Regions from separate parts of the Vibrio sp. 2134-1 genome, predicted to be linked through region 2. Evidence: riboswitches for the same ligand, from Rfam matches in the RefSeq annotation. Region 2 holds a riboswitch; each other region holds the start of a gene.
What was found. Region 2 has a riboswitch for thiamine pyrophosphate ahead of thiB (thiamine ABC transporter substrate binding subunit). Riboswitches for the same ligand answer to the same signal wherever they lie in the genome.
Positions count from the first base shown of each region.

Region 1: linked by a shared signal. The riboswitch ahead of thiC (phosphomethylpyrimidine synthase ThiC) and the one ahead of thiB (thiamine ABC transporter substrate binding subunit) in region 2 are both predicted to bind thiamine pyrophosphate.
Region 3: linked by a shared signal. The riboswitch ahead of thiD (bifunctional hydroxymethylpyrimidine kinase/phosphomethylpyrimidine kinase) and the one ahead of thiB (thiamine ABC transporter substrate binding subunit) in region 2 are both predicted to bind thiamine pyrophosphate.

Region 1 covers NZ_JAWOUS010000030.1:73-5,536, reverse strand. The annotation lists gene R7R78_RS21780 (thiamine phosphate synthase) at 1-929, opposite strand, end outside; gene thiC (phosphomethylpyrimidine synthase ThiC) at 929-2,869, opposite strand; TPP riboswitch at 3,033-3,131, opposite strand; gene crcB (fluoride efflux transporter CrcB) at 3,192-3,575, opposite strand; gene R7R78_RS21765 (multicopper oxidase family protein) at 3,699-5,081, opposite strand; tRNA gene R7R78_RS21760 (tRNA-Trp) at 5,326-5,402, opposite strand.
Region 2 covers NZ_JAWOUS010000005.1:56,652-62,115, reverse strand. The annotation lists gene thiQ (thiamine ABC transporter ATP-binding protein) at 1-537, opposite strand, end outside; gene thiP (thiamine/thiamine pyrophosphate ABC transporter permease ThiP) at 537-2,123, opposite strand; gene thiB (thiamine ABC transporter substrate binding subunit) at 2,165-3,157, opposite strand; TPP riboswitch at 3,230-3,366, opposite strand; gene R7R78_RS08200 (flavin prenyltransferase UbiX) at 3,404-4,042, opposite strand; gene mpl (UDP-N-acetylmuramate:L-alanyl-gamma-D-glutamyl-meso-diaminopimelate ligase) at 4,048-5,406, opposite strand.
Region 3 covers NZ_JAWOUS010000033.1:2,786-8,249, reverse strand. The annotation lists gene R7R78_RS22305 (ABC transporter substrate-binding protein) at 1-747, opposite strand, end outside; partial or broken gene R7R78_RS22300 (ABC transporter permease) at 795-1,529, opposite strand; gene R7R78_RS22295 (ABC transporter ATP-binding protein) at 1,588-2,343, opposite strand; gene thiD (bifunctional hydroxymethylpyrimidine kinase/phosphomethylpyrimidine kinase) at 2,333-3,190, opposite strand; TPP riboswitch at 3,288-3,395, opposite strand; gene R7R78_RS22285 (TldD/PmbA family protein) at 3,707-5,092, shown strand; gene R7R78_RS22280 (TldD/PmbA family protein) at 5,092-5,464, shown strand, end outside.

The sequences.
Region 1 (5,464 bases), on a different contig from region 2:
TTCGATTCTTCTATGTCTTCTTGTCCTAGGTGAACGCCATAAGCGCCATGCTTGATTGCCAACTGCCAATAGTCATTGATGAACACTTGTGCTTGATACTGACGACCTAGCTCAATTGCTCGAATGATCTGTTGTTCTAAATCGGCTTGTTGTGGGTTCTTGATTCGCAGTTGAATAGTGTTGATGCCTAATGGCAGTAGACGCTCAATCCAAGCAACATCATCAACGACTGGATAGAGCCCTAGACTTTGCTTAGTTAGAGTTGGAAAGCTAACGCTCTCACCTTGTGCAGACCAACCAACTTGAATACCTAGCCGGTTATCCTCTAGTACAGGTGTGGGGAAATCATCAAATTGGTCAGCCCACTGAGTAGATCTTCCCTCACCAAGGTTGTCATTCGACAGTGTTTCACGTGAAACATTCGCTTGTTGAGTTAGCATTCCTCGAGCAAGTGTTAACGCATCTTCGATAGGAAAATCGAGTACTGTCAGCGTTACTATCCAAGCAAGGTGATGTTCGGGATCGAATATTGCGTTGAATTTGGACTTAACGGAAAGCGCTCTCACTTCGTTGTTAATTGGGTGACGCCAGATATCAAGCTGAAGCACTTTCTCCTTTTCATCGGATACATGCGTATCAGCAATGCCAATATAAATCGCTTTCGACGGTTGCTTAGCACACGCTTCTACCGATAAAGCAGAGCGGTAATAGAGCACAAATGAACTCTCATTCTCAGAGTCATAACCATTAATAAGATCTGTCGTTATGCGTGTGGTCTGTTGGTCGCGAACAAGCTGAATAGATTGAGTTGGGCTCACACCCAACTCAATGTCTTCTATGCTAAAACCCTGTTCTTTCGCCAACAACAAACATTGCTGAACTAAACCTGTCAGTTCAATCAACGATGACGGAATAAGGATTTTGCTCATTAGTCACTTACCTCGGCATGTGCTGCTGGGTGGTATAGCTCGGAACCTGACTCTCTAAATTCTTGCGATTTCTGACGCATCCCTTCAAGAGGATCATCTAGCATTTTAATCGAGATAGCTTGGTCCGCAGCAACTTGCTCAGTGTCTTTCGCGTACTCTCGTACCTCTTGCGAAATCTTCATCGAGCAGAACTTTGGTCCGCACATCGAACAGAAGTGAGCAACTTTGCCGGACTCTTGAGGTAAGGTTTCATCATGGAAAGCGCGCGCGGTATCTGGATCGAGTGACAAGTTGAATTGGTCTTCCCAGCGGAACTCGAAGCGAGCTTTAGAAAGCGCGTTATCACGAACTTGTGCACCAGGATGTCCCTTCGCCAAATCCGCGGCGTGCGCAGCAAGCTTGTAAGTTATCATGCCTACTTTCACGTCTTCTTTGTTTGGTAAACCAAGATGCTCTTTAGGAGTGACGTAGCAAAGCATCGCACAGCCATACCAGCCAATCATGGCAGCACCAATACCTGAAGTAATATGGTCGTAACCTGGAGCAACGTCTGTCGTCAATGGGCCAAGGGTATAGAAAGGAGCTTCATGGCAGTGCTCTAACTGTTCTTCCATGTTCTCTTTGATCATGTGCATTGGAACATGACCAGGACCTTCGATAATCACCTGTACGTCGTATTCCCACGCTATCTTGGTTAACTCACCAAGGGTACGAAGCTCTGCAAATTGCGCTTCGTCGTTAGCATCGGCCACCGAGCCAGGACGCAGACCATCACCGAGAGAAAGTGCCACATCATACTTAGCACAGATTTCACAGATCTCTCGGAAGTGGGTATATAAGAAGCTTTCTTGGTGATGCGCTAAACACCATTTCGCGATGATAGAACCACCACGAGAGACGATGCCAGTAACGCGTTTTGCAGTCATTGGCACATAACGAAGTAGTAAACCGGCATGGATAGTAAAGTAGTCAACGCCCTGCTCTGCTTGCTCAATCAGGGTATCGCGCATCACTTCCCAGTTAAGGTTTTCCGCAACACCGTTCACTTTCTCAAGCGCTTGGTACATTGGCACGGTACCGATCGGAACCGGACTGTTACGTAGAATCCACTCGCGAGTTTCGTGAATATTGCGTCCAGTAGAGAGATCCATAACGGTATCGCCACCCCAGCGCGTCGCCCACACTAGTTTCTCTACTTCTTCTTCAATCGAAGAAGTGACCGATGAGTTACCGATGTTGGCGTTCACTTTGACCAAAAAATTACGCCCAATGATCATTGGTTCGGATTCTGGGTGGTTGATATTAGAAGGGATAATAGCGCGACCTTCGGCGACTTCTTTACGCACAAACTCTGCAGTAATGTCCTTTGGTAGGTTCGCACCAAAGCTTTGACCCGGATGCTGTTGATTCAGCACTTCATCGCGATACTTGGCACGCCCCATGTTTTCACGCAGCGCGATATATTCCATTTCTGGGGTAATAATACCTTTGCGAGCATAGTGCAATTGGGTCACACAATGGCCATCTTTGGCACGTCGAATACGTGGTAGATTACCGTAACGAAGATCGTCTAGTGTTTCGTCTTCTAAGCGTTCTTTGGTGTACACCGAGCTTACTTCATCAAGTAGCTCAGTATCGGCACGCTCTTCAATCCACCCTTCTCTCAGCTTAGGTAAGCCGCTATAGAGGTCTATGGTGTGCTCTGGATCTGTGTATACACCCGAGGTATCGTAAACGCGTACTGGCTCATTAGGCTCGAAAATAGGCGCTTCTTTTGTGCCTCCAATAAGGCTATCGGCGAGTGATATTTCACGCATTGGCACACGAATATCTGGACGTGAGCCTTCTACGTAGACTTTGCTTGAATTGGGGTACGGTTGTACCGAGAGTGTATCAATGAACTGTTTTGCTTCCAGTCTCGCTTGTTTGCGACTCGACATAGCATTTTTCCTTGCTTTGTTATACTAGATAAAAAGTAATTGGATAAAAATGCTTGGCGGATAGATGCGACAAGAGGAGTCAAATTAAGGCTAGTTAAAGCTTACGATATTTGCCTGTAACAACATTCGACTTTTGATAGATCAACCAGAAAGAACTCCGGTGTGAATATCTTCTCTTGTTCCCTTCGCAGATTCTAATCTGATCAGGTTCAACGGATCCCGAATTAACGGTCTCAGCCTTATGGCACTCCGACAAGTGATGTCAGTATATAAAAACGGCTTGGTGAAACCAAGCCGACCTGTTCAATTTTTAACTACTTTGCTAGCTGCGCATCAATAATTGAAAGCCTATCCACGCAGCTGAAATACTTAACACGACATTCAACAATACGTTCAACCCCATCTTAAAGAAAGCGCCCTGCTGCATAAGCAACACATTATCCATCGAGAAGGTGGAAAACGTCGTTAGTGCCCCTAAAAAACCCAAGCCAATCACTTGTCGCCAAGGTTCCGTTGCCAAAAGTTCATTATCGAAAGCTGCTATCAATAAGCCCATCATAAATGAGCCAACAACGTTAACGGTTAACGTACCATATGGAAAACCACGCCCCAATAAAATGACACAAAGTTCAGAAATTAAGTAACGAGAACATGCACCAAATGCACCACCCAATGCAATAAAACCCAAAACGGATAGTTGTCCCATAATTCCCCCAGAAAAGTTAATGGCGACATTGTAATCAAATTTACGGCAATAGTGATTATACAATCTTAGAATTCAGCAAAGTATAGCGCTTAAAACTTATCAAGATTTTAAAAGTTACAGGAGTCACTTTACTTCAATGTAACCCATCAAACCCGTCTTCATATGTTCAATTACATGACAATGGTACATCCAACGCCCTGGGTTATCTGCAACAAATGCCGCTTTCGCACTGCCGTTTTTTCCAAGTAAGACCGTATCGGTATGAAACGGTTCGTCGAGTTTTTTGCCATCTAACTCAAGAACCGTAAATGTGTGTCCATGAAGATGAATAGGATGATGATATTGGGTGACGTTCTTTAGGTTGAAGATATAGGTTTTTCCCATCTCCAATGTTGAAAGCGGCGCTGGAATATTATCTTTGCTCATTCCCTCCCAAGCCCGTTTGTTCATCAGCCAGAATTGGGGGATCGCTTTGCCCGATTTATCAGCAGGAGTGATCGCCCCCTCCCACTCAAACACATAATCGATTTGCTCTGCATTTTTCAAATCGAGAGCTGGCACAGGGTTGAGAGGTAATAAAGGCAGTTTCTGGTTGTTCGACAGATCAGACTCAACAACGTCAAACTCGCACAAAGGGAATGGGAAGCGTCCTTTCATTTGACGCACATAAACACGTTTTCCAGCCTTTGGAGCAATCAATCCGACATCTAACCTCATTCCTGGACCAATTTTATGCTCAGTGAGCTTGTAAGGCGTTTTAACAGGGTTACCATCAATAGCGATAACCCAAGCCTCTGCACCTTCAATAGCGATCGGGTAAGTAATGGTGTTATCGACATTAGCAATTCTTAATCGCGTGGTAGCATTCTGCTTCAGCGTATAAACAGGTTCATGCACACCATTGACGCTACTCCACTCTCCGGGAGTCCCCATACGAGCGCTCAAGCGCGGTACCATAAGGTTCTTCCACTGACCTTGTTTGTCTAAATGCCAATGCTTTAGAACTATTTCCTGTTCTTCATCAAATAGAACAGGCTCAGCCTCTTCAACGATAATTAGCCCAACTAAGCCCATACCAAGTTGCTTAACGCTATTCATGTGGGGGTGATACCAAAACGTGCCTGCATCTGGCGGTGTAAATTCATAAACGAATGTTTCACCCGGCATGATAGGCGGCTGGCTTAAGAAAGGTACACCATCCATTTCAATAGGGATTCGCAAGCCATGCCAGTGGATTGTAGTCGGCTCTGAAAGCTTGTTAGTAAACCTAATTATAACTTTCTCGCCTTGGCGACAACGAATCGTAGGCGCTGGAATCGAACCATTAAATGCGAGTACGTCTGTGTTAAACCCAGGGATCAATTCTGCAGTAGAAGGCTCTGCAGTGATATCGTATATATATTGCCTCTGCTTATTAGTGCTCCTAGATAGAGAACATGCAGGTAGAACGGTAAGCGCGGAGATTGCTAAGGATGATTGAAGAAAGCGTCGACGAGATATATCCATACATAGTTACTCATTAATCCAGATCGGTTGAGTGTAACTAAATATAAATAGTGATTCCCCTTTATTATTAAAATTTCGGGCCACTGATCATTACAGCTAACTGTAGTTTCGTTCGTTCAGTAGATTAAATGCTGCCAAAGTACAGCAGAAAGCCATACTTACGGGATAAGAGTAGAAATAAGCTGTAATAATGAGAAGAAACCAGATACAAAAAAGGCTCTGACCTAAGTCAGAGCCTGATATGTGGCAGGGGTGGAGAGATTCGAACTCCCAACACGCGGATTTGGAATCCGCTGCTCTGCCAATTGGAGCTACACCCCTATAGAATTTTCATATTCTAGATTTGACAAAACCTCGCATAAGCGAGGTTGTCGATATTAAGT
Region 2 (5,464 bases):
CCGCTCTGCTGCGAGTTTTTTTACCAAGCTCAGCATCTCTTCACGCAACACCGGATCAAGCGCCGAGAACGGCTCATCCAATAGCCACATGGGATGAGGCTGAACAAAACAACGCGCTAAGGCAACACGTTGACGCTGGCCACCAGAAAGATGCTCTGGCAAACGGTCGAGGTACTCTGCAACACCAACTTGCTGCGCGGCTTGTTCAATCTGACGATTTTGGTCCACCGTAAGCTTTAGCCCTGGGTGTAAGCCCAAACCGATGTTGTCACGCACCGATAAGTGAGCAAACAAATTGTGCTCTTGGAACAACATAGAGAACGGACGCAGATAAGGCTCTTTACGCACAATGGACTCACCATCAACACAAATATCACCACGGTCAGGATGGATGAATCCTGCCACCAACGCCAGCAAGGTTGACTTCCCTGCCCCACTTGGTCCCATCAGCGACACAATCTGTCCTTGCTCAATCGTTAAGTCAAAACGAAACAGTTCACGTTGGTAGGTGTACTGCACATCATCCAACACTAACATTACGCTCTCTCCTTCGTTTTCAATACTTTCTCAATCAAGGCAAAACAGCCCACACTCAACAACAATAGGGTCACCGATACCACCGCAGCCGCGTCCATCTGATAACTGCCAAGCAACTGGAATAAATACAGAGGTAAAGTGCGGAACTCTTGTCCACCAAACAGTGCGATGGCACTTAAATCCCCTATTGCAAACATAAAGCTGATCGCAAACGCATGTGCAAACGGCTTGCGTAGCGCCTGCCACTCCACCACTTTAAACCGTTGCCAGCCACGCATGCCTAAGCTGGCACATACATACTGATACTGTTGTTCAATGTGCAGCATTGGCTGCGCTAGCGTTTTGATCACGTAAGGCAAAGCCATCAAACCGTTCACCAAAATCACGACAAAAAATGCCAAGCTAAAAACATCGGTAAATGCGCGCAGTAGTAAGAATAAACCGGTGCTAATCACCAGACCTGGAGTCACCAAAATAATGGTGCCGATTAACTCTATCTGATCGGCTCGCGTGTTTTTGTACTGCAACCGCCAACGGCGACTGGTCAATAGTATGGACACCCCTGCAGCGACCGCAAGCGCGCTAGCGACACAGGCGACTTTGAGGGAGTTCAATAGCGCAAACCAAAAACGCTCATCGGTTAATACTGTCCAAACTTGTTGGTTGATGCCACTCAGTAACACCATCAATAACGGCGGTATTACCAGTAAAAAGGCACCTATGATCCAAAAGCTATCCCAAGCTTTTGACCACCCATGATCCTTCGTTAAATATTGCTGTACCGATGTGCTTCCAGCACTGATAGAAACAGGCCTTGTTAACTTCTGCACACCAATAGCAAGCAGTCCACATAACAGCATCTGCCACAGCGCCAATAACGCCCCAGCTTGTAAATCAAAATCAAACTTAATCGCTTGGTAAATGGCCAATTCAATGGTGGTGGATTTTGGCCCGCCCCCCAACGCCATTACAGTGGCAAAACTGGTAAAGCACAACATAAACACCAACCCACAAACGTGGGGAAGCTGCTGCCTTAAACGCGGCCATTCTACCCAGCGAAACTTATCCCAATGGCTCATCCCAAGATGCGCGCAAAGCTTATGCTGCTCGGCAGGAATAGACTCCAAGGCTTGCAGAAGCAATCGTGCCGCGTAAGGTAAATTAAAGAACACATGGGCGAGTAAAATGCCGTTCAAACCGTAAATAGAGAATGGCAGTTTAGTGTCGAAACTTTGCAACCACTGCGCCAACAAACCACTGTTGCCATAAATCGCTAACAGCCCAAAAACACCAACCAAAACCGGCAAAACCAGTGTCGATGCAAACAGCTTAAGCAGTAATGATTTACCAATAAATTGGCGACGCGAAAGTGCGTGCGCTACTGGAATGGCAAAGCCAACACTGAGCAATGTGGAAAGAAACGCTTGGTAGAAACTGAACTTGGTGACATGTTGATAGTACGGGTCGCCCCATACCACAGACACATCAAGTGAAGGGGCTTGAACAATCAAAGCACCTAGGGCAGAAATAACAAAGGTCGCGATGATCATCGCGACCCCTAAACCTATTTTTGGAACAGAATTCAAAGGTAAAACCTATCTCATTCAGATGAGGGTGGAAACGTCAGCTAAAACGTCAATGCGCTTTGCCATTCGCGAATCCAAGACTTACGCATTTTTGCCACTTCATCAGCACTAAAGCTCAACGACTTGCTTGGAACACTCAAAGTTTCAAAACCTTTAGGTAACTCAACGTCAGTGACTGGGTACATCCAGTTACCCGTTGGCATCGCCGATTGGAACTCATCACTTAAAATGAAACTCATAAATTGATCAGCAAGTTCTGAGTTTTTTGCCCCTTTCACTTTGGCGGCTACTTCAACTTGCATGTAGTGGCCTTCAGCAAAATTCGCCGTAGCAAACTTCGAATCGTTTTCCGCAATTAAGTGGTACGCAGGTGAAGTGGTGTAAGAAAGCACTAAATCGGACTCACCATTGAGGAACATAGAATACGCCTCAGACCAACCTTTCGTGACCGTTACGGTTTTGCTCGCTAGCTTCTGCCACGCTTGCGTCACATCGTCGCCATAAATAGATTTCATCCATAGCATTAAGCCTTGGCCCGGCGTTGAAGTCCGCGGATCTTGGTAAATCACTTTCAGATCGTCGCGCGTTTCCACCAGCTCTTTCATGCTTTTCGGCGGATTAGCCAGTTTCTCTTTGTTGTACACAAACGCGAAGTAGCCGTAATCGTACGGTACAAACGTCGTGTCACTCCAACCGTTTGGTAACACTGTATTGGACGTATCTACATTGTGCTCGGCAAGCAGACCGGTTTTCTTCGCTTCTGCCATCAGATTGTTATCCAAACCTAATACGATGTCCGCTTTGCTATTACCGCCTTCAAGACGAAGACGATTCAGAATCGACACACCATCGTCCAACGCTACGAAGTTAACGTCACAGCCACATTTTGCTTCAAAAGCTTGCTCGATTTTAGGACCCGGCCCCCAATCTGCGGCAAAAGAATCGTAGGTATAAATAGTTAATGGGTTTTCAGCAGCAAACGCTGAAGTTGAAGTAATTACAGCTAGGGCAATCAGATTTAGAGTGGGTTTCACTGCTCGCTCTCCATGAGTATTTCAGAGAAATAAGTTGAGCGGCACAGGGTTTGAGGCGGCTATTAAGGACTTCCAATATCCAGACTCAATTCCTACGCCAGCATTATCTGGTTCAGGTAATACGGGTCCCTAGTTAAACACTTAGGTCTCAGCGCCCCAATGCATTGATTGACTCAATGCTAAATGGGTTTGCTCCCCGATGAGTTGGATGGATTGTAAAGGTATTTGAGTGGTTACACAATCAGCTCACGAGCGCTGGTCATAACCCCAACGAGGCACCAAACCTTGCTCAATACCTAAGTGGTCAAGAATTCTCGCCACCATAAAATCCACTAAGTCTTCAATACTCTTTGGCTGATGATAGAAGCCTGGAGCTGCTGGCATGATGGTGACGCCCATTTGCGACAGTTTGTGCATGTTCTCCAGATGTAGCGTTGAAAATGGTGTTTCGCGAACCACGAGCAACAGCTGCCCGCGCTCTTTCATTACCACATCAGCGGCCCGCTCGATCAAGTTATCTGACATACCATGCGCAATCGCTGCAACGCTTCCCGCAGAACATGGGCAAACCACCATTTGCTTTGGTGCAGCAGAACCAGACGCAACCGGTGAGAACCAGTCATCTTTACCGCAAACGGTGATGTTATTTCGATTGCAGTTCAGGTGCTCTACCAATGCTTGCTGCGCCGCTTCTGGGCCACTTGGTAGCTTAAGATTATGCTCGGTTGCCATCACAACACGAGCCGCCGAAGAAATCAGAACGTAGACATGATAATCCGCCGCAACCAAGCATTCTAAAAGACGAAGGCCGTAGGGAGCACCAGAAGCACCCGTTAATGCCAACGTGATGGCTTTTTTATGAGAGGGTTGTGTTTTGTTTTGCATATCAATCAGGCTTTTTGTTTTAACTGCTCAAGAAGTTTTCCGTGAATACCACCAAAGCCACCGTTGCTCATGACTAGAATTTGGTCACCTGGTCGCGCACGTTCGACGATCTTGGCTACAAAGTTATCTATATCCGCATCGACAAACGCTGGCTGTGTGCATTGGTCGGCAATGTCTTGCACAGACCACTCGATATTATCTGGCTGGAACAAGAAGACTTCATCTGCACTGTGTAGTGACTCTGCAAGTGTGTTTTTGTGTACACCTCGCTTCATGGTGGCAGAACGCGGCTCCAACACAGCAAGGATGTGTTTTTCACCTACCTTGTTACGCAAACCACCGACAGTAAGTTCAATTGCCGTTGGGTGATGCGCAAAATCATCGTAAACCGTCACACCTTGTTCTTCACCTTTCAGCTCTAAACGGCGCTTGGTATTGATGAAACGCCCTAATGCCTGGCAAGCAAGATCCGGAGTGACTCCAACATGTCGTGCAGCAGCGATTGCCATCAGCGCATTATCCACATTGTGGTCACCCACCAAATTCCATTCGACGGTACCAACCTTCTCGCCTTGCAACGCAACGTCAAATTTTGAGCCATCAAGCACTAATTTGTGCGCTTGCCAGTCGCCATCAACACCTGAAAACTGCTTTTCTGTCCAGCAACCACGCTCGAATACATCCGCCAAAGCTTGGTCTTGCTTCGGAGCTAAGATTAAGCCATTGCCGGGAACCGTTCGCACTAAATGATGGAATTGGCGCTTGATCGCTTCTAGATCATCGAAGATATCAGCATGATCAAACTCAAGATTGTTCATGATTAAAGTGCGAGGATGGTAATGCACAAACTTAGAACGCTTATCGAAAAAAGCACTGTCATATTCGTCCGCTTCAACGACAAAAAACATGCTTTCACCCAAACGAGCAGACACTCCGAAGTTACCGAGTACCCCACCGACTAAGAAACCCGGTTGATAACCACAATCTTCAAGTATCCAAGCAAGCATGCTCGACGTAGTCGTTTTCCCATGTGTACCCGATACCGCCAATACCCACCGATCATGCAGCAAAAACTCGTTGAGCCACTGCGGGCCAGAGGTGTAACGCATGTTAGTGTTGAGCACATGCTCGACACACGGGTTGCCACGGCTCATGGCATTACCAATCACAACAAGGTCTGGTTGAGGGTCGAGTTGAGACGGGTCGAAGCCTTCAATAATTTCAATACCTTGAGACTCAAGCAACGTGCTCATCGGTGGGTAAACGTTGGCATCAGAACCAGTGACTTTATGCCCTAATTGGCGCGCTAAAATCGCAGCGCCGCCCATAAATGTGCCACAGATACCCAAGATATGAATGTGCATAAACTAAACCTTGTAATGCGTTCTTTAATGCTTTCATTATCGCGATTACCGCCTGAAA
Region 3 (5,464 bases), on a different contig from region 2:
CGACTCTTTTGGATGGTTAACGATGTAAGTGGTCGCTTGCTCTAGTGCTTTGTTGAATGCCTTGATGGCTTCTTTGTCGTAGTTTTTTGCATTGGCTACGAAGACTAACTCGTCATACGCTGGCACGCCGTGTTCTTCAGGGAAGAAGGCCTTAGCTTTATAACCTTCTAGTGCCAGTTGGTTGGTTTCGAAGTTACGTAGACCGCCCCAAATCGCATCCACCTTGCCAGACGCAAGAGACGAAGACAGCGCCCAACCTACGTTGATGATTTGTACGTCAGAAAACTTCACGTTTTCTTGCGCTAGCATGGTGCCGATTGTCGCTTCTTCGTTGCCTGCGATCGCAATACCGATCTTCTTGCCTTTCAAGTCGCCAAGGTTTTCATTCTTACCGTTATCCAGCACCATCAACGTGTTGAGTGGCGTAGCAATCAAAGTCGCAGAGCGGATTAGTGGCAAACCCGCCGCGACATCGATAGTTAGGCTTGGTTGGTAAGAAATCGCCATGTCGACTTTACCCGCCGCGACCAACTTAGGTGGCGTGCTTGGATCTGCCGGCTCTTGAATGTTGACCTTCAAACCTTGTTCTTTGAAGTAACCGCGCTCTTTGGCAATCACGATAGGACCATGGTTTGGATTGACGAACCAATCCAACATCAGTGTCATCTCTTTTTCAGCGGCAAGCACGTTGGTTGATACCACTGAAGCGAGTAGAGCAGCAGCGCTCATAAGTTTGTTTTTATTCACGGGGTTCTTCCTTTTCTTTCCCAATTTCCTTTGGTTATTTTCGGCAATTACTTGCTTTCCCAAGGGATGGCTTTTTTCAATAATTTATCGGTGATGAAGTAGAGTGAGATAGACAGCACGGCGAGGATAAACAGCGCTGCAAACATCTCATCAATGATCATTCGAGCGTTAGCTTGGAGCATCAGATAACCCAAGCCTTCACTTGAACCTACCCACTCACCGACCACTGCTCCAATTGGCGCAATAACGACGGCAACACGAATACCTGAAGCTAAAGTTGGTAGTGCGGCTGGCAATTGAATATGACGAAGTAGCTGCCATTTCGACGCGCCCATGGTCTTGGCAAGATCGAGGTAACCTGTTGGTGTATTGCGCAAACCGTCATAGCAACATGTCGTGACGGGGAAAAAGATGATGATCGCCGCCATGACAACTTTCGATGCAATGCCGTAACCAAGCCAAAGCATGAGCACTGGCGCGATGGCGAACACAGGGATCGCTTGGCTAGCAATCAGAATGGGCAGTAACCAACGCTTGAGCGGCTCGAACATCAGCATTTGCAATGCGAACAGCAAACCCATTGATAATCCAAGCGCCAAGCCAAGTAAAATCTCTTGCGCGGTAACCCAAGTATGTTTGAGCAGGACATCGTAACGAGTGACCAATCTATCCAGCACTTCAATTGGTGAAGGTAAGATGAAGCTTGGCATATCGAATATCACCACGACCAACTGCCACAATCCCAAGATCACCGCAGTGCTGATGACCAAGCGCAGAGCCGGATGTGTCACGCTTTCTTTTTTACCAATACGTGCCGAAACGGAGTTGTACTGAGTCATATCACTCATAGTCTTTCTCCAATTGGTCCAAAATCGCTTGTTGTAGCGCCGCGCATTCTCCATCGAGAACTCGTGGAGGCGTAGAACCCGGAACAACCAAGTGCTGAGCTTGCGCAGGTGAGCCTTGCAATACATAGAGTTGATGAGCTAATCGCACCGCTTCTTGTGGGTCGTGGGTAATCAGAACAACCGTCTTATCTTTCAATAATTCGGCAGACAAGGTTTGCAACTTATGGCGAGTAACCGCGTCCAGCGCAGAGAAGGGCTCATCCATCAGAACCAGAGGCTTGTCTTGCATCAGAGTACGAGCAAGGGCAACACGCTGTCTCATACCGCCAGAGAGCTGAGCTGGCTTAGCATCCGCGTAATCGGCGAGTCCCACTTGGCTGAGTAAAGTCAGTGCACGTTGTCTATTTTGCTCTGGTGCTTGCTCTTGAGAAAATCGAGAACTGAGGCAGACGTTGTCTAACACATTCAACCACGGTAGCAATAAATCCTGTTGAGCCATGTAAGCGATACGGTCATGCAGTGCAGCGCCATCGGTTGTGATGAGTTCGCCATGCCAGTCAACTTGGTCATCCAGTAGGCCAGCTAAGTAACGCAATATTGTGGTTTTCCCGCAGCCACTTCGTCCGAGTAATACCGTCCATTTACCGACGGGAATGGTCATGTTCATTCCTGCTAAAGTCGGTGTTTGGCTATCTTTGTATCGCAGGCTAGCATCGGAAAGCTGAATGCCAATCGCGTTAGCGAACATAGGTATGACCCGCAAAGAAGTGATTCACAGGGCCGTGACCTTTACCGACATCCAATTCATCAGCGTGTGCGATAGCTTGGCTGATGTACTGCTTACCAAGGTGCACCGCTTTGTGTAGGTTGTTGCCTTGGCTAAGGTAAGACGCAATGGCGGAAGACAGTGTACAGCCCGTACCGTGTGTGTTTTTGGTCGGAAAACGCTTGGCGCTGATTAACTCGGCACAGTCTTGCATGATCAGCAGATCGTTGCTGTTTTCATTTTCTTCAAGATGACCGCCTTTGAGCAGAATAGCTTTGGCACCAAGTGCACGAAGGTCGGTAATCATATCGTTCATTTCAGATTCTGATTGAGGCACTGGCTTACCCGTCAATGCTGCACCTTCTGGCAGGTTAGGAGTGATGATGTCTGCCAGTGGAATTAGTTCTTCTTTTAATGTGCTGATTGCTGATTGCTCAAGTAGCAAATCGCCGCTGGTGGCGACCATGACGGGATCAATCACAAGATGTTTAGGTTGGTATTGCTTAATCTTGTTAGCAACGACTTTAATGATGTTCGAATCCGCCAGCATGCCGACTTTTACCGCCACAATATTGAGATCGGTAAACACTGCATCGAGTTGGCTTTCAACGTGATCAAGAGGAATAGGGAAAATCGCAGAAACGCCTTGCGTGTTTTGTGAGGTGATGGCGGTAATCACTGAGCAGGCAAAGCTGCCAGTTGCGGACATCGCTTTGATATCGGCTTGGATGCCTGCGCCGCCGCCGCTGTCGGAGCCTGCGATGGTTAAGACAACAGGGGTAGGCAAGGCTGGCGTTTGATGTGAATGAGGTTGTGATTGCTGCGTCATGGTCGCTCCTACTACAAGACGTATAGGAACTGACTTTGACCGTTGCAGATAGATCGATTTTTCGACCGCTATCGCTTACCTAAGAGGGGCGACGAAAGGCAAAGTGTGCATAGTTCCCTACGTCAGTGCTAACTGAATCAGGTTCAACGGGTCTCGAATTTCGATCTCAGCCAACACTTGTCGTGTGGCCCCCCGACTATTTCGTTCGGATGATAGCAGGACCATTGCGGAAGGGATACGTTTTTTGAGCGTAATTATAATGAGTATTCAATTATGCGAGGTGAGTGATAAAGTAAGCACCTAAATGGTTTGCTGGGTGGAATTTACTAGTGCAACGCTCTGGTGAATGAGCAGAACCTGGAATATTTAATAAATAATCGTGGTCTCGTTAAGCAAGGATTAGCACAAAACAAGGTTAAAAAACTGTTAAAATTTAACGTGTTGCCAATTTAACTTTGTTGAACTTTTTCACAGTTAATTAGGAAGGCTAAGACGATCATCGAGCAAGGAGACTTCATGCTTAATTCTGTAACAGCGAAGTCAGTGATCGATCATGCTCTCTTTTTGGGGGCTGATTTCGCTGAACTATTCGTTGAACATCACCAAACCAACACTGTCCAGATCGCATCTGGTGAAGTGGATAAGGTTAACTCGGGTATCGATTTTGGTATCGGTATTCGTCTTTTTTTCGGTCATAAGGTGCTTTACGGTTACACCAACAGCACAGATGAAGCCGAACTAAAGCGCGTAACCTCGCTGCTTGCTGCAAAAGACAAGCGTGAGCAAATCGCGTCAGCGGGTTCTTTGAATTTGAACCGCTACCCAATCCAACATGGTTGCCGCATGCCGCTAAGTAAGGATGCTAACCTAGATTCAAAAATCGCGTTTCTATTGAAAGTTGACCAAGCCGCACGTGCTGAGAGTGAGCATATCAGCCAGTTTATTGGCAGCGTTCTTCAGCGCGAGCAACAAGTGTCTATCTTCAACTCAGAAGGTCTACACGTTGACGATACTCGCCACTACATTCGTGTTGCTGGTAACACTGTCGCGCAAAAAGGTAATGAGCAGTCTTCTGGTATGGAAGGTCCTGGCGCTCTTGCTGGTTGGGAATTCAGTGAACAGCTTGATGCCAAAGAGCTAGGTCAAACTATCGCGCAGCAAGCGTTAGTAAAACTTGGCGCGGATGCTTGTCCATCGGGTGAAATGCCGGTGGTGATTGGTAACGGCTTTGGCGGCGTTATCTTCCATGAAGCATGTGGTCACTTGCTAGAAACCACTTCAGTTGCGAAGAAAGCATCAGTATTCCACGACAAGATGGGCGAAATGGTTGCTCACACCGCGGTGAATGCAGTCGATGATGGCACCATGACCAACGAATGGGGCTCGATTCATGTTGATGACGAAGGCATGAAGACTCAGCGTACCCAATTGATCAAAGACGGTAAGCTAACCAGCTTTATGGTCGATAAAATGGGTGGCATGAAGACAGGTTACGAACCTACGGGTTCTGGTCGTCGTCAAAACTACAAGTTCGCACCAACCTCGCGTATGCGTAATACCTTTATCGAAGAGGGCGAGCATTCACTTGATGACATGCTGGCAGGCATCGAGCGTGGTATCTATGCGAAGAAGATGGGCGGTGGCTCGGTTCAACCGGGTACGGGTGAGTTTAACTTTGCTGTTCGTGAAGCTTATCTCATTGAAAATGGCAAAATCACCAAGCCTCTGAAAACAGCAACGCTGATCAGCACGGGTCCAAAAGTGTTGAAAGAAATCAGCATGGTCGGCAAAGACATGGCACTTGCGCCGGGCATGTGTGGTTCCGTAAGTGGTTCAGTACCAACAACAGTCGGTCAGCCAACACTGAAAGTCGATAACATTCTGGTAGGAGGCGGTAACTAATGAGCCAAGAACAACAACTTCTTAATGCGGTTGATTACGTCCTATCAGAAGCAAAACGCCAAGGTGCAGAAGCGGACGTCATTGTAAACCGCAACAGCAGCTTTTCTCTGAAAGCGAACCAAGGAAAGCTGGATGAGTACAAAGTAAGCTCAAGCCAAGTGCTGGGTGTTCGTGTTGTGAAAGATGCGCGTGTTGCAACGAGCTATTCTGAGTCGTTAGAACAACCAAGCTTAGATTTGATGCTGACTAATGCACTGCAAAGCGCTCGTTTTTCCAAGCAAGATGAACATCAGACCATTAGTTGTGTGAACAGCCAAATCACGACTGACGTGGCTGAGATTGCTCAAGAAGACACAACTTCGGTTGATGAAA